3 regions of the Streptomyces sp. NPDC054883 genome follow, and region 1 is predicted to be linked to each of the others. Evidence: riboswitches for the same ligand, from Rfam matches in the RefSeq annotation. Region 1 holds a riboswitch; each other region holds the start of a gene.
The links. Region 1 has a riboswitch for cyclic di-AMP ahead of ACWGH1_RS08800 (LysM peptidoglycan-binding domain-containing M23 family metallopeptidase). Riboswitches for the same ligand answer to the same signal wherever they lie in the genome.

Region 1 (5,439 bases):
GCCCCCGACCAGGAACACTTCCTGGGCGTCGAGCAGACCAGAGAACTCTTCAAGAAGGCGTTCGCCGGTGGTAACCGGCGGCGCTGGCGGCTCAACCACTCCCCGCTCTTCCTGGACTTCCTGGAAGGCAAGGCCGATTTCCCCTGCACCGCCTGGGCCATTCCGAATTACACGCTCTTCGGCTGGCAGCGCCCCTGCTACCTGATGAGCGACGGATACGTCCCGACGTACCGGGAACTGATCAACGACACCGACTGGGACAAGTACGGCCGCGGGAAGGACCCGCGCTGCGCGAACTGCATGGCGCACTGCGGCTACGAACCGACCGCCGTCCTCGCCACGATGGGCTCCCTCAAGGAGTCCCTGCGCGCGGCCAGGGATACGATCGGCGGCAACCGCGGTACGTCGGCATGACCCCCGCGACGGGCGGCGGCAAGGGCTTCGACCTCGGCGCCCTGCTGGCCGAACGCGGCGCCGAGCGGTACGAACTGCACGCCCGGCACCTCAACCACCAGCTGCCCCGGATGCTGCACACCCTCGGTTTCGACAAGGTCTACGAGCGGGCGCAGGGGGCCCACTTCTGGGACGCCGAGGGCAACGACTACCTCGACATGCTCGCCGGTTTCGGCGTGATGGGGCTCGGCCGGCACCACCCGGTCGTCCGCCGGGCCCTGCACGACGTCCTGGACGCCCAGCTCGCCGACCTCACCCGCTTCGACTGCCAGCCCCTGCCCGGGCTGCTCGCCGAGAAGCTCCTGTCCTACAGCCCCCACCTGGACCGGGTCTTCTTCGGCAACAGCGGCACGGAAGCGGTGGAGACGGCCCTCAAGTTCGCCCGGTACGCCACCGGACGCCCCAGGGTCCTCTACTGCGACCACGCCTTCCACGGTCTGACGGCCGGCTCCCTCTCGGTCAACGGCGAGGGCGGCTTCCGCGACGGCTTCGCGCCCCTGCTGCCCGACACCCGGATCCTGCTTGGCGACCTGACCGCGCTGGAGCGGGAGCTCGAACGCGGCGACGTGGCCGCCTTCGTCGTGGAACCCGTCCAGGGCAAGGGGGTGCTCGCGCCGCCGCCCGGGTTCCTGCTCGCCGCCCAGGACCTGCTGCGCCGCCACAAGGCGCTGCTGATCGCCGACGAGGTACAGACCGGCCTCGGACGCACCGGGGAGTTCTACGCGTACCAGCATGAGCCGGGCGTGGAACCGGACCTGGTGTGCGTGGCCAAGGCGCTCTCCGGCGGCTACGTGCCCGTCGGGGCGACCCTGGGCAAGGACTGGATCTTCAAGAAGGTCTACTCGTCCATGGACCGGGTGCTCGTGCACTCCGCGAGCTTCGGCTCCAACGCCCAGGCCATGGCCGCCGGACTGGCGGTGCTCACCGTCATGGAGGACGAGGGGATCGTGGCCCGTGCCCGGGCGACGGGGGACCTGCTGCGCGGGCGGCTCGCGGCCCTGGTGGACGAGTACGAGCTGCTGCACGAGGTGCGCGGGCGGGGGCTGATGATCGGCATCGAGTTCGGCCGGCCGTCCTCGCTCGGGCTGCGCAGCCGCTGGACGATGCTCCAGGCGGCCCGCAAGGGACTCTTCGCGCAGATGGTCGTGGTGCCGCTGCTGCAGAAGCACCGGATCCTCACCCAGGTCTCCGGCGACCACCTGGAGGTCATCAAGCTGATCCCGCCGCTGATCGTGGACGAGGCTGACGTCAACCGGTTCGTCGGCGCCTTCCGCGAGGTCATGGACGAGGCGCACGGCGGGGGCGCCCTGATGTGGGACTTCGGCAGGACGCTGGTGAAGCAGGCCGTCGGCAACCGCTGACGGCCTGCCGCAGGGGTCGTTCAGTCGAGGAGCCGGTCCCTCAGCCGGCCGAGGGTCGCGGGCGTGAGCCCGAGTCCCTCGGCCAGGTAGGGCTCCACTCCGCCCCACGTACCGTCGATGGTCTCGAAGGCCGTGGTCAGGAACTCGTCGCGGGCGTCGAAGAGCGGGGCCAGCAGCTCCATCACCTCGGGGGAGCGGGCCTCGGGGGAGTCGTCGCCGCGGCGCACCCGGTAGCGGTTGTGCGGGGCGTTCGACTCCAGGTAGTCCGCCACGATCGCCTCGCGCTCGACCCCCAGGGCGAGCAGCGTGACGGCGATCGAGAGCCCCGCCCGGTCCTTGCCGGCCGCGCAGTGCATCAGGGCCGGGACGCCGTCCTCGGCGAGGGCGTGCACGACCCGGCTGTGCTCGGCCGTCCGGTCCCTGATGATCGACCGGTACGAGTTCCGCATCCGGGCGGCGGCCCTCCCCTCGCCCAGCAGCCCCCGGAGCTGACCCAGATCGCCGTCCCGGACCATGGTCCAGAACTCCCGGCCGTCCGCGGGATCCGTCAGCGGGATGTTCACGTTCCGGACGCCGGGCAGCTCGACGTCCGGCCCTTCCAGCGCGTGGTCGGCGCCGTTGCGGAAGTCGAAAACGGTGTGGAGGCCGAGCGAGGCCAGGAATTCCACATCGTTTTCGGTGGCATGTGCGAGATGTCCGCTTCGGAACAGAAGTCCCGTCCTGACCCTTCGTCCGTCGGTGGTCGGCAGTCCTCCCACGTCGCGGAAATTGCGCACTCCGGACAGTTCGGGCCCCGTGGGCGGGTTGGCGGCTATCTGCTGGGTCACGGGACGGGTCCTCCGCATCGTCGTGGGCCGTCGCGGCCGGGGTGGTGGGCGCGCGGCCGTGGGGCCGTTGCCGACTGTCCGAATTGGACCGGTTGCGAACAACTTGCCATATCCGGGGGCGAGATCGCGGCCGATCCCGTGAGCCAGATCATACGGTGACCGTGCGTGCCTGATCGCGAAACCCGAATTCCCTTGTCGCCGCGGTCGTTGCGGGAGCGGAATGGACGGAGGGTGACGGAAATTCAGCCGGCTTTTGCCACCTGCTATTCCGTCAGGGAATTCATGGCTTGTTGTGCACGGCGTCGCTCGATTACCTTCGCGATCGATCCGGGTGGACCGCCGAATCCTGCCGCCGCCCGGGAACCGCACCCGACTATTCACGCGCGCGGCAGGAGCGGGGGAACCAGGTAAGCCGCTGTTCCGGACGTTCCCGCCGGAACGGCTCGGGGTGAAGCCGTACGCCGTTGCTGTGCGTACGGCCGGACATCTCCAGCCCGAACCCGACAGCTCACCTCGCAGGCGACGGAGAGGAATTCGTCATGCCCGCACACGGCAAGCACCGCCGCCCGAAGTCCCTTGCCATACCCCGCGGACTGGCCGCCGCCGGTACCGGCGGCGCGGCCCTCGCGCTGCCGCTGCTGGGCGCCGCCGGTGCCCATGCGGCCCCCGCCGCGGCCCCCGCCGCGCTGCCCGTCCAGGCCCCGCAGCTCCCGGCGTCCGCGCAGGCCGCGCCCGCCGTCACCCCGGTCGCCGCCCCCGGCGTCTACACCGTCGTCCCCGGCGACTGCCTGTCGCAGATCGCCGCCGACCGCCACCTGTCGGGCGGCTGGGAGCGGCTGTACGCCGACAACCGCGAGGCCGTCGGTGCGGACCCCTCGCTGATCCACCCCGGGCTCAAGCTGACGCTCGGCGGGCACGGGGACCGGACCTCCGCCAAGCCGGCCTCCCGGGACTCCGGGCCGGCGTCGGTTCCGTCCTCCTCCGACCGGTCCTCCGGCAAGGCTCAGGCGCCTTCCGAGACCGGCTCCGGCAGCGCTTCCGCCGCCGAGCGGCCCGCCGCACCCGCCGCGCAGGGCTCCGGCTCCGCCTCCGGCGCCGTCACGGCGGCCGGATTCGTCGCCCCGGTCAGCGGCGGGATCTCCACCCCGTACAAGCTCGCGGGCAGCATGTGGTCTTCCGGTTACCACACCGGCGTCGACTTCATCGCGAGCACCGGCACCACCGTCAAGGCGGTCGGCGCGGGCACCGTGGTCACGGCGGGCTGGGGCGGTGCGTACGGCAACGAGGTCGTGATCCGGCACGCCGACGGCAAGTACTCCCAGTACGGCCACCTCTCGCAGCTGTCCGTCTCGGTAGGCCAGAGCGTCACCGCCGGGCAGCGCATCGGGCTCTCCGGCGCCACCGGCAATGTGACCGGCCCTCACCTCCACTTCGAGATCCGCACCGGCCCGTCGTACGGCTCGGACATCGACCCGCTCGCGTACCTGCGCTCGAAGGGCGTCGGCATCTGACGCCGGGCGGGCGTGGGCAGGTAGCCGCGTGAGGCCGGGACCCCGAGGGGGTTCCGGCCTCACGCGATTCTTATTCCGCATGTGCGTGGTGGCGTAGATCACGGTCCGTCAAACCCTGCTTACGTTGGCGTAGGTCGCCCGCGGGGGTGAAGGATGTGGTGCTGTGGCAGCGACGAAGACGACACTCAAGACCATCGGCTCGTACGCGGCGATCGGGGACAGCTTCACCGAGGGCGTAGGGGACCCGGGACCCGGGGATTCGTATCTCGGCTGGGCGGACCGGCTGGCCGTGCTCCTGGCCGACCAGCGGGAAGAACACGATTTCCGGTACGCGAACCTGGCCGTCCGGGGGAAGGTCCTCGACCAGATCGTGGCCGAGCAGGTGCCGAGGGCCAAGGCCCTCGCGCCCGACCTCGTCACCTTCTGTGCGGGGGGCAACGACATCATCCGTCCGGGGACCGACCCGGACGACGTGGCGGAACGCTTCGAGGCGGCCGTCGCCGACCTCGCCGGCTCCGTCGGCCAGATCATGGTCACGACCGGCTTCGACACCCGGGGCGTGCCGGTCCTCAAGCACCTGCGGGGCAAGGTGGCGACGTACAGCGCACACGTGCGCGCCATCGCCGACCGGTACGACTGCCCGGTGCTCGACCTCTGGTCGCTCAGGTCCGTGCAGGACCGGCGGGCCTGGGACACCGACCGGCTGCACCTCTCGCCCGAGGGGCACACCCGGGTCGCGCTGCGCGCCGCCCAGGTGCTCGGGCTGGACGTACCCGCCGATCCCGACCAGCCGTGGCCGCCGGAGCGGCCGCGCGGCTCGGTGGACGTGACGCGGGACAACATCCAGTGGGCGCGCGAACACCTCGTGCCCTGGATCGGGCGGCGGCTGCGCGGCGAGTCCTCGGGGGACCACGTCGAGGCGAAGCGGCCGGACCTGCTGCCGCTGTAGGGCGTACGCGACGGGGGCGGGGCCGGGACACCGCGAGCCGCCGGGGCGGGCACGGGGCACCGCGACACGCCGGGGCGGGCACGGGGCACTGCGACACGCCGGGGGCCGCAAGCGGAATCCCTGGGGGCCGGTGTGCGTTGGGATGGTCGTAGACACGTACGACCGTCCTGCCCCCATCCTCACAGGAGGCGCCTTGTCCGGCTCCCGTCCCCTGCGTCCCCGGCTGCGTGCCCTGCGGCCCGAAGCCTTCGGCGCGGACCCGTCCGGCGCGCGGCTGGAGCGGATCCTGCGCTCGCCCAACTTCGCCGACGGAGTCTTCCAGAACCCGGTCGGGGCCC
Region 2 (5,439 bases), on a different contig from region 1:
CGATGTCCGCGGCGGTCGGCTCGGTGCGGTCGGTCTGGGGCGGGGGCGTCTGCATGCCTGGAGTGCGTCTCTTCGTTTCGTGTGGGTGGTCTGGGTCAGTCGCCGGGCCGGTCGGCCTTGTCGACGCCGTCCCAGACGTTCGAGTACCAGGGCCGGTCGGAACCGGCCTGCCCGGTGCGGCGGTGCTCCGCGGCCTCGGCCCCGGGGTCGTTCATGATGTAGCCGATCTCGCCCGGGCGCAGGAAGTGCAGGTGCTTGCGCGCCTGCTGCTCGGCGTAGGCCGGGTCCTGCCAGCGGGCCTTCTCGTCGCGCAGCTGTTCGAGGCGCTTGCGCGCGCCGTCGGCGGCCCGCTGCTGGTCCGCGATCTCCGAGCGCTGGGACACGTACTGGCGCATCGGATACGCGAGGGCGACGACCAGCGTACAGAGGACGAGGACGAGCAGCGCCGCACGGCCGGTGAGCCGGCTGCGGCGGACCTGACGGCGCGACTGCGAGCGGTACACGTGGGCGGCGGTCCGCTCGCCGAGCTGCTTGAGCCTGGTCGCGGTCGAGAAGGTGGAGAACCGATCCCGGTTCCCGGCCATGGTCCCGCCTCCCCTTCGCACGCGGTACGCAATACGTCCCCGCACACGGTACGGGACCGAGTGCGGGGACGTACGGAGGCCAGCTCCGCGAGGCGGTGATTGCCCCTTGTCGTGCTTACCGGTCCGCGGACCGGCTGTGCCTACTGGTCCGCAGAGCGGCTGTGCCTACTGGTCCGCAGAGCGGAACCGGGGGAAGGCCGAGCGGCCCGCGTACACGGCGGCGTCGTCGAGGATCTCCTCGATGCGCAGCAGCTGGTTGTACTTCGCGACGCGGTCCGAGCGGGCCGGGGCGCCGGTCTTGATCTGGCCGCAGTTCACGGCGACGGCGAGGTCGGCGATGGTGACGTCCTCGGTCTCGCCGGAGCGGTGCGACATCATGCACTTGAAGCCGTTGCGCTGGGCCATCTCGACGGCGTCCAGGGTCTCGGTCAGCGAACCGATCTGGTTGACCTTGACGAGCAGGGCGTTCGCGGAGCCCTCCTCGATGCCGCGGGCCAGCCGCTCGGGGTTGGTGACGAAGAGGTCGTCGCCGACGATCTGGACCTTGGCGCCCAGGCGGTCGGTGATGGTCTTCCAGCCGGCCCAGTCGTCCTCGAACAGCGGGTCCTCGATGGAGACGAGCGGGTACGCCTCGACGAGCTCGGCGTAGTAGTCGGTCATCTCGGCGGCCGAGCGGGACTGGCCCTCGAACTCGTACTTGCCGTCCTTGTAGAACTCGGACGCGGCGACGTCGAGCGCGAGCGCGATGTCCTTGCCCGGGGTGTAGCCGGCCTGCTTGATGGCCTCGAGGATGAGGTCGAGCGCGGCGCGGTTGGACTCCAGGTTCGGGGCGAAGCCGCCCTCGTCGCCCAGGCCGGTGGACAGGCCCTTGGTGTGCAGGACCTTCTTGAGGGTGTGGTAGACCTCCGCGCCCCAGCGCAGCGCCTCGGAGAAGGACTCCGCGCCGATCGGGGCGATCATGAACTCCTGGATGTCGACGTTGGAGTCGGCGTGCGACCCACCGTTGAGGATGTTCATCATCGGGACGGGCAGCAGGTGCGCGTTCGGGCCGCCGAGGTAGCGGAAGAGCGGCAGGTCCGAGGCCTCGGACGCGGCGTGCGCGACGGCCAGGGAGACGCCGAGGATGGCGTTGGCGCCGAGGGAGGCCTTGTTGTCGGTGGCGTCCAGGTCGAACATGGCCTGGTCGATCAGCCGCTGCTCGGTGGCGTCGTAGCCGACGAGCTCCGGGCCGATCTGCTCGATGACGGCGAGGACGGCCTTCTCGACACCCTTGCCCATGTAACGGTTGGGGTCACCGTCACGGAGCTCGATGGCCTCGAATGCGCCGGTGGAGGCGCCGGACGGGACTGCAGCACGGCCGGTGCTGCCATCGTCGAGGCCCACCTCGACCTCGACCGTGGGGTTGCCTCGGGAGTCCAGGATTTCCCGGGCTACGACGACGTCGATGGACGGCACGAGCATCTCCTTCTGGGATGTGACGCTGGGTGTGCGGTGGCAGGCGGCCGTAGGACGGCCCTGCCGACTAGAGCCTAACCGGCTCCGGGCACTGGACCCGCCGACCGCCCGCGTCCTGGGACGAAAAACCGGCCGGACACCCGCTTTCCCGGACAAAGGGACCGCCGGTCGGCCGCGATCCGGCCGCGGACGCGCCACCGCCCGGCGCGTGGGGTACGCGCCGGGCGGTGGCCGGAGTCGGTGTTACCCGATGGTTCAGCTGAGCTTCAGCTTCTGACCCGGGAAGATCAGGTCGGCGTCGGAGACGATGTCCTTGTTCAGCTCGAAGAGCTTCTCCCAGCCGCCCTTGACGCCGTTCACCTCGGCGATGGTGCCCAGGGTGTCGCCCTCCTTGACCTCGTACGAGCCGTTGCCCGTCTTCGGGGCCTCGGTCTTCGGGGCGGCCTTGGGGGCCTTGGGGGCCTCGGCGCGCTCGGAGCGGGTGACCGGGGCCTCGGGCCGCTTGGTCTCCTTCTTCGGCGCCGGGGCGGCCTTGGTCTCGGTCTCGGTCTTCGGCTTCGGCTTGGGGGCCTCGGCCGCACCGCCGCCGTTGTACGAGGAGTTCGACAGGCCCACGCCACAGGACGGCCACGCGCCCTTGCCCTGGCCCTTGAGGACCTTCTCGGCGATGGCTATCTGCTGGGACCTGGAGGCCTGGTTGGCCTGCGCGGCGTACGCCTTGCCGCCGTAGGCGGCCCAGGTGGAGGACGAGAACTGCAGGCCGCCGTAGTAACCGTTGCCGGTGTTGATGGCCCAGTTGCCGCCGGACTCACAGGCCGCGACGCGGTCCCACTCGGAGCCGGTCGCGGCGCTCGCGGAGCCGGCTGCCATGAGCGGCGCGGCGACGGCGACACCGGCGACGCCGGCGAGCGTGACGATACGGGTGGTCCGCTCAATGGCCGTGGCGCGGCGGTGCTTGCCCTTGCCGGAAAGCAGCATGGAGTTTCTCCTCACCGACGCCTGCGAGGTGAGCTGTCGGGTTCGGGCGAGTGAGTTGCCCGGCCGCGCGACCAGCGCGCGGCTTAACCCCTAGCCGGTTCCGTGGCCGTCTCTCAACGGCCGGTCCCGGCGCCTACCTTGGTTCCCCCGCTCCTGCCTTCGGCGCTTTACGCGACGACTGTTCCCTCCGTCCGCCGGCAGGATTCGGCGATGCGGTCGAAGGGGCCCGCGGTGGCGAGCGATTCAGAAGGTAGACAGGTCTCTCCCCGATGTTCAACGAGGGACATCGGGGAGAAATCGGCCTGCTTGCGTTCCGCTTAGGGGCGTTTTCGCAGGTGAGGGCGGGGTTTGCGGGAGCTTCGGTACGAGACGCGCCAGTTGACCGGAAGAGACGCATGTCTCACTTGCGGATAACGGGCATTCAGCTCTTTACGCCCGCCCGAAGTGCCCGTTATTTCTTGGTTAGATCCAGATTCTGCCCGGGCTTGATGAGGTCGGCGTCGTTGCCGATGACCTGCTCGTTGGCCTCGTAGAGCGCGTTCCAGCCCCCCTTGAGTCCCTGGGCGTTGGCGATGGCGGTCAGGCTGTCGCCCGCCTTCACCGTGTACGTGGGGTCCGACGCGGCGTCAGGCGCAGCGGGCGTCTCGACCGCCGCCGGGCCGCGGTGCTTGCCGCCGCCCTCGGCCGCGGAGTCGGCCGTGGGGGCGTTCGGCGTGGCGGACGGCGTCCCGGCGGCCGGGCCGGCGGGCGCGGCGGGCGTCCCGGACGGGGAGGGCGTGGCCGGCGCCGTCGCGGTGCCCGGCGTCGTCGGGGTGGCCGGCGCGGTGGCGGACGGGGCGCCGGGCTGCGTCGGGTCGGGCGTCGTCGGCAGGTCCGGCTCGGGCATGACGGGCAGTCCGCTGTTGGGCGCGAGCGGCGCGACGGGCAGCGTGAACGGCGCCGTGGCGGACGGGCTCGGGGCGCCGGGGGCCGGGGCGGCCGGGGTGGGTGCGCCGAAGTCGGTGGCGGGGTCGCCGGAGCCGGCGTCCGGGACCGCGTTGTCGGGGCGGGAGGGACTGGGGGCGACCTGCCGGGGAGCCCCCAGCGCACCCGGGTCCACGTCGGCGGCGGGGCCGTCCTTGACCAGCCCGGAGGACGCGGCGCACAGCGGCCACGCCTGGGGGCCCTGCGAAGCCAGCACCCGCTCGCCGACGGCTATCTGCTGGGACCGGCTCGCGAGGTCCGGGCGCGCCGCGAACTCGAGACCGCCCGCGTTGTTCCACTGCTCCTGGGTGAACTGGAGTCCGCCGTAGGCACCGCTGCCGAAGTTGGCGCTCCAGGTGCCACCGCTCTCGCACTCGGCGACGCTGTCCCACGTGGAGGTGTCGGCAGCCGAGGCGTTGGTGGCCGCGAGCAGCGGCAGGGCCAGCGCGGAGCCCGTGACTCCGGCGGTGACGACGATGGCGGGTACCTGGCGGGGGCGTCTGTGGCGGCCGTTCCCGGAACGCATGTAGTGCACCTTTCGCATAACGGCGGGGTAACGGCAGAACCTAGCCCCCTTCGAACGCATGTCACAAGTTCGGCCGGTAACTGACTCCGGGTCAGGCGGTGCCCCGTTATGGCCTCAGATGTTTCGGGGTGTGAAGCGGACCGGAAGAGTGCGCAGGCCACGCATGATGAGTCCGCCGCGCCAGCGCAGGTCCGCAGATGGAACGGCGAGTTCCAGATCGGGCAGACGCATCAGCAAACTCGCGAGCGCGGTCTGGCCTTCGAGCCGGGCGAGCGGGGCGCCGAGGCAGTAGTGGATGCCGTGGCCGTACCCGAGGTGCTGATTGTCACTGCGCGAGAGGTCCAGGGCGTCCGGATCCGCGAACCGCCCGGGGTCCCGGTCGGCAGCCGCGAGGACCACCAGGACCGGGTCCCCGGCGGCGATGTGCTGCCCGCCGAGCACGAACGGCTCGGTGGCGAAGCGCCAGGTGGCCAGCTCCACCGGACCGTCGTAGCGCAGCAGTTCCTCGACGCCGGTGGCGAGCAGGGCGCGCTCCCCGGCGGCCAGCGAGGCCTGGAGGCGCTCGCGCTGGCCGGGGTTCATGAACAGGGCGTGCAGCCCGTTGCCGATCAGGTTGACGGTCGTCTCGAAACCGGCGAAAAGCAGGATGAAAGCCATGGCGGTGGCCTCGGCCTCCGTCAGGTGGTCGCCGTGGTCGCTGGCCCGGATCAGGTCCGAGATGAGGTCATCACCCAGATCATCCCTTTTGCGGTGGATGAGTTCGCCGAGGTACGTCCGCATCTGCTTGACCGAGCGGGCGACGCCGCCGCGCGGCCCACCGCCGTGCCGGATCATCATCCCGGCCCAGTCCCGGAAGTCGTCCTGGTCCTCGCGCGGTACGCCGAGCATCTCGCAGATGGCGTAGATGGGGAGCGGGAACGCGAACTCGTGGAT
Region 3 (5,439 bases), on a different contig from region 1:
CGCGACGTCGTCAAGAACGAGCGCCGCCAGCGGTACGACAACGTCCCGTACGGCACGGCGTTCGAGAAGCTGACCGCCCTCGCCTACCCGGAGGGCCACCCGTACCACCACACCCCCATCGGCTCGATGGCCGACCTGGACGCCGCGTCCCTGGAGGACGCCCGCGCGTTCTTCCGTACGTACTACGCGCCGAACAACGCCGTCCTGTCGGTTGTCGGTGACATCGACCCCGGGGAGACGCTCGCCTGGGTCGAGAAGTACTTCGGCACCATCCCGGCCCACGACGGCAAGCAGCCGCCGCGCGACGGCTCGCTGCCCGAGATCATGGGCGGCCAGCTCCGCGAGGAGATCGTCGAGGAGGTCCCGGCCCGCGCGCTGATGGCCGCCTACCGGCTTCCGCACGACGGCACCCGCGAGTGCGACGCCGCCGACGTGGCGCTGACCGTCCTGGGCGGCGGCGAGTCCTCCCGCCTCCACAACCGCCTGGTCCGGCGCGACCAGAGCGCCGTCGCGGCGGGCTTCGGCCTGCTGCGCCTCGCGGGCGCGCCCTCCCTGGGCTGGCTGGACGTGAAGACCTCCAGCGGGGTCGAAGTGCCCGACATCGAGGCGGCCGTGGACGAGGAACTCGCCCGGTTCGCCGCCGAAGGCCCCACGGCCGAGGAGATGGAGCGCGCCCAGGCGCAGCTGGAGCGCGAGTGGCTGGACCGGCTGAGCACGGTGGCCGGCCGCGCGGACGAACTGTGCCGGTTCGCCGTGCTGTTCGGTGACCCCCAGCTCGCCCTGACCGCGGTCGGGCGCGTCCTCGACGTCACCGCGGAGGAAGTGCAGGCCGTCGCCGCGGCGCGGCTGCGCCCCGACAACCGCGCGGTGCTCGTGTACGAGCCGCTCACTGCGGAGTCCGACGAGTCCGACGAGACCGAGAACGAAGGGGCGGAGCAGTGAGCGACACCGCAGCCGTCACGATGACCCTCCACCCGCAGCCGCAGGCCGGCGAGGCCAAGCCGTGGGCCTTCCCGGCCCCCGAGCGCGGCTCGCTGCCCAACGGCTTGACCCTGCTGCGCTGCCACCGCCCGGGCCAGCAGGTCATCGCCGTGGAGATCAACCTCGCCGCTCCGCTGGACGCGGAGCCCGAGGGCCTGGACGGCGTGGCCACCATCATGGCCCGCGCCCTGTCGGAGGGCACCGACAAGCACTCCGCCGAGGAGTTCGCCGCCGAGCTGGAGCGCTGCGGCGCCACGCTCGACGCGCACGCCGACCACCCGGGCATCCGGGTCTCCCTGGAGGTCCCGGCCTCCCGCCTGGCGAAGGCCCTCGGGCTGGTCGCCGAGGCGCTGCGCGCCCCCGCCTTCGCGGACGGCGAGGTCGACCGCCTGGTCCGCAACCGGCTCGACGAGATCCCGCACGAGCTGGCCAACCCGCAGCGCCGCGCCGCGAAGGAGCTCTCCAAGGAGCTCTTCCCGGGGAGCCTGCGGATGTCCCGGCCCCGCCAGGGCACCGAGGAGACGGTGGCCCGGATCGACTCCGCGGCCGTACGCGCCTTCTACGAGGCCCACGTGCGCCCCTCCACCGCCACCGCGGTGGTCGTCGGCGACCTGACCGGCATCGACCTCGACGCGGTCCTCGCGGACACCCTGGGGAGTTGGACCGGCGGTAGCGCCGAGCCGCTGCCAGTGCCCCCGGTGACCGCCGACGACACCGGGCGCGTGATCATCGTGGACCGGCCCGGCGCGGTCCAGACGCAGCTGCTGATCGGCCGCATCGGCCCGGACCGGCACGACCGTGTCTGGGCGGCCCAGGTGCTCGGCACGTACTGCCTGGGCGGAACCCTCACCTCGCGCCTGGACAAGGTGCTGCGCGAGGAGAAGGGGTACACCTACGGGGTCCGCGCGTTCGGCCAGGTGCTGCGCTCCACCGCCGACGGCAGGGGCGCCTCGATGCTCGCCATCAGCGGCTCGGTGGACACCCCCAACACCGGCCCGGCGCTGGGCGACCTCTGGACGGTGCTGCGCACCCTCGCGGAGGGCGGCCTGACCGACGCCGAACGGGACGTCGCGGTGCAGAACCTGGTGGGCGTGGCCCCGCTGAAGTTCGAGACCGCGGCCTCGGTCGCGGGCACGCTCGCCGACCAGGTGGAGCAGCAGCTCCCGGACGACTACCAGGCGAAGTTGTACGCGCAGCTCGCCGCGACCGGCACGGTGGAGGCGACTTCGGCGGTCGTCGCGGCGTTCCCGGCGGACCGGCTGGTCACGGTCCTGGTGGGTGACGCGGCGCAGATCGAGGAGCCCGTGCGGGCCCTCGGGATCGGTGCGGTCACCGTCGTCACCAACTGACGCGGCCCTCCACCTGGTTGATGCAGGGGACTCCGGCGGCTTGTCCGCCGGAGTCCCTTTTTGCCTGTTTGGTGGTGTGGTTGTTCGTATGTGGTGTGGCGTAGGTAACAAAAGCACGCGTCTGTTTGGAGATTGCCCGAAGATCCGCCTAGCGTCGGCCGTGCTGTCCGTCAGTTGTGCGCGCCGCACCCGCGGCACCGGGCAGCGATCGCCGAGTCCCCGTCAGGCGCGAGCCTGGGGAGCCGGGGACCCACAAGTGTCCCTGGGGTGAATCGGACCACCTCGCAAGAGGGGCCCGTAGGAGACCTTCCTGCTCCGAACCCGTCAGCTAACCCGGTAGGCGAGAGGGAAGGAAAGGATCAAACCCTTCATGGCGTTTGGCAGTCGTGCCGCCGGTAAGCACCGTGGTTCAAGCCGTATGAGCCGCAAGACCGCCGGTTACGCCGGCATAGCCGCCCTCGCCACCACCGGCGTCGTCGGCACCCTGGCCGGTCCCGCGTTCGCCGCGGACAGGGCCGCGGCCCCGTCGATGGAGGACACCGGCCTCAGCGCCGTGGTCGTCGCCGACGAGCTCCAGAACGAGATCGAGACCCAGGCCGAGTCCCAGCACCGGGCCGCCGAGGTCACCGCCGCCAAGGCGCAGGCGGAGGCCGAGGCCAAGACGCGCGCCGCCGAGGCCAAGCGCCTCGCCGAGGCCAAGGCCAAGGCCGAGCGCGACGCCGCCGAGCGCGCGGCCCGCGAGGAGGAGCGCAAGCGCCTCAACACCTTCGTCGCCCCGATCGACGGCTCGTACGTCAGCACGCAGTACAAGGCGGGCGGCAGCATGTGGTCCTCCGGCAGCCACACGGGCATCGACTTCCACGCCGCCGAGGGCACCACCGTCCACGCCGTGGGTGCGGGCACCGTCGTCGAGGCGGGCTGGGGCGGCGCGTACGGCAACAACGTCGTCATCCGGCACAACGACGGCACCTACACCCAGTACGCGCACATGGTGTCGCTGAACGTCTCCGCCGGCCAGCAGGTCTCCGCCGGCCAGCAGATCGGCATCTCGGGCTCCACGGGCAACGCCAGCGGCCCGCACCTGCACTTCGAGGCCCGCACCGGTGCCACGTACGGCTCGGACATCGACCCGGTGGCGTACCTGCGCTCGCACGGCGTCAACGTCTGACCGGACGGCACCGAACGCACCGCTTCCGTCGAAGGCCCCGGCTCCCCGAGCCGGGGCCTTCGACGTATCCCGGGGCGCCCTTCCGTCCGCCGACAAATGTTTCGTATTTCCGGCCGTCCTCGGAAATGTTCGTGTGCTGCATTAGAGTCGCAGTACGGTCGTGACGGCAACGCCGGAAGTCGGCAGTCGGAATGAGAGCGGAGTGAGGTCTTGCGTATTCCTGCGCACGCGGTATGCACAGCGATCCGTGACGACATCGTCTCCGGGGTCTTCGAGCCGGGCGGCAGGCTGACCGAAGAGGTCCTCGCCCGCAGGTACGGAGTCTCGCGCGTCCCTGTCCGTGAGGCGCTGCGCACCCTGGAGGCGGAAGGGTTCGTCACCACCCGCCGGCACGCGGGCGCCTGCGTCGCCGAGCCCACCGACCAGGAGGCGGCGGACCTGCTGGAGCTGCGGGCGCTCCTGGAGCCGCTCGCCGCGGCCCGGGCCGCCCGCCGGCGTACCGAGGGCCACCTGAAGGTGCTGCGCGGTCTGGTCAGGCTGGGCCAGGAACGGGCCAGGAGCGGCCGGGGAGAGGATCTGCGCGCCCTGGGCGGGTGGTTCCACGAGACGCTCGCGCAGGCCTCCGCCAGCCCGGGGCTGATCTCCGTGCTGACGCAGACCCGGCACAAGATCGCCTGGATGTACGTGGTGCAGGCACCGGCCCGGCCGGTCGACTCCTGGGCCGAGCACGGCGCGATCGTGGACGCCGTGGCGCGGGGCGACGCCGAGCGCGCCCGGGCGCTGACCGCTCTGCACGCCGACCGGGCGGCCGGATCCCACCGGCCGAGGGTGAGGACTTCGCAACCTGCCGTAAACATGGCCAGCGGCCGGCATTAACAAGGGCCGTATACAAAGGGGAGCGATATCCGGTCCGCTTTGCCGCCCTCACGTGCGCGGCACGGGAATTCCGCTGCGTTGCGGGTTTCTCGTGCGCGGGATTCTCCGGCGCGAGTGGCCGAATTGTTTCCGGTGGCCGGAATTCGGTCTGAAAAGCAACGGAGCCGCGGCGCCCGGTCGATACGGGGGCCGCGGCTCCGCCGCGTACGGATGACCCGAAGGGCCCGGCGGTCAGACCGTCTCGGGGAGCTCCTCGAGGCCCTCGGCGACGAGCTTCGCGAGGCGGTCCAGCGCGGCCTCGGCACCCTCGGCCTCGGACGCGAGGACGATCTCCTCGCCGCCCTGGGCGCCCAGGCCCAGGACCGCCAGCATGGAAGCGGCGTTGACGGGGTCGCCGCCGGCCTTCGCGATAGTCACCGGGACGCCGGAAGCGGTCGTCGCACGGACGAAGATCGAGGCGGGACGAGCGTGCAGGCCCTCGGCCCAGCCGACGTTGACGCGGCGCTCTGCCATGGTGATGCCCTTCAGGTTCTTACGGTTGTCTAGACCAGTCTCTCACGACGCCCGGAATGCTCGGACCGGCCTTCGGCCTGGATCCACCGCCGTTCGACCTTCCCCAGCTTGCACGTGTTCGTCCCGTTATGCCTCATGCGCCGCGCACGCGCCATCGCGGGGATGCGCCCCTTAGGGTGTGCCCATGACCACCGAGTCGGACCTCTCGTACCCGGCCCACTGGGAAGCGGACGTCGTCTTGCGCGACGGCGGCACCGCCCGCATCCGGCCCATCACCACGGATGACGCGGGACGGCTGGTCAGCTTCTACGAACAGGTCTCCGACGAGTCGAAGTACTACCGCTTCTTCGCGCCCTACCCGCGGCTCTCCGACCGCGACGTGCGCCGCTTCACGCACCACGACTACGTGGACCGGGTCGGCCTCGCCGCGACCGTCGGCGGAGAGTTCATCGCCACCGTCCGCTACGACCGGATCGGCCCCGACGGCCGGCCCGCGTCCGCCCCCGCCGACGAGGCCGAGGTCGCCTTCCTGGTCCAGGACGCCCACCAGGG

Region 2: linked by a shared signal. The riboswitch ahead of ACWGH1_RS17420 (transglycosylase family protein) and the one ahead of ACWGH1_RS08800 (LysM peptidoglycan-binding domain-containing M23 family metallopeptidase) in region 1 are both predicted to bind cyclic di-AMP.
Region 3: linked by a shared signal. The riboswitch ahead of ACWGH1_RS15790 (M23 family metallopeptidase) and the one ahead of ACWGH1_RS08800 (LysM peptidoglycan-binding domain-containing M23 family metallopeptidase) in region 1 are both predicted to bind cyclic di-AMP.

The regions. Positions count from the first base shown of each region.
Region 1 is NZ_JBSGYT010000008.1:67,266-72,704, forward strand. It holds gene hpnH (adenosyl-hopene transferase HpnH) at 1-414, shown strand, start outside; gene ACWGH1_RS08790 (aspartate aminotransferase family protein) at 411-1,814, shown strand; gene ACWGH1_RS08795 (tyrosine-protein phosphatase) at 1,835-2,641, opposite strand; cyclic di-AMP (ydaO/yuaA leader) riboswitch at 3,002-3,176, shown strand; gene ACWGH1_RS08800 (LysM peptidoglycan-binding domain-containing M23 family metallopeptidase) at 3,181-4,152, shown strand; gene ACWGH1_RS08805 (SGNH/GDSL hydrolase family protein) at 4,316-5,101, shown strand; gene ACWGH1_RS08810 (MBL fold metallo-hydrolase) at 5,295-5,439, shown strand, end outside.
Region 2 is NZ_JBSGYT010000021.1:5,067-10,505, forward strand. It holds gene ACWGH1_RS17405 (DUF501 domain-containing protein) at 1-55, opposite strand, end outside; gene ACWGH1_RS17410 (FtsB family cell division protein) at 96-584, opposite strand; gene eno (phosphopyruvate hydratase) at 750-2,045, opposite strand; gene ACWGH1_RS17420 (transglycosylase family protein) at 2,295-3,017, opposite strand; cyclic di-AMP (ydaO/yuaA leader) riboswitch at 3,021-3,192, opposite strand; gene ACWGH1_RS17425 (transglycosylase family protein) at 3,469-4,506, opposite strand; gene ACWGH1_RS17430 (cytochrome P450 family protein) at 4,621-5,439, opposite strand, start outside.
Region 3 is NZ_JBSGYT010000018.1:7,760-13,198, reverse strand. It holds gene ACWGH1_RS15800 (M16 family metallopeptidase) at 1-942, shown strand, start outside; gene ACWGH1_RS15795 (M16 family metallopeptidase) at 963-2,330, shown strand; cyclic di-AMP (ydaO/yuaA leader) riboswitch at 2,530-2,688, shown strand; gene ACWGH1_RS15790 (M23 family metallopeptidase) at 2,701-3,498, shown strand; gene ACWGH1_RS15785 (GntR family transcriptional regulator) at 3,709-4,374, shown strand; gene ACWGH1_RS15780 (HPr family phosphocarrier protein) at 4,606-4,887, opposite strand; gene ACWGH1_RS15775 (bifunctional acetate--CoA ligase family protein/GNAT family N-acetyltransferase) at 5,072-5,439, shown strand, end outside.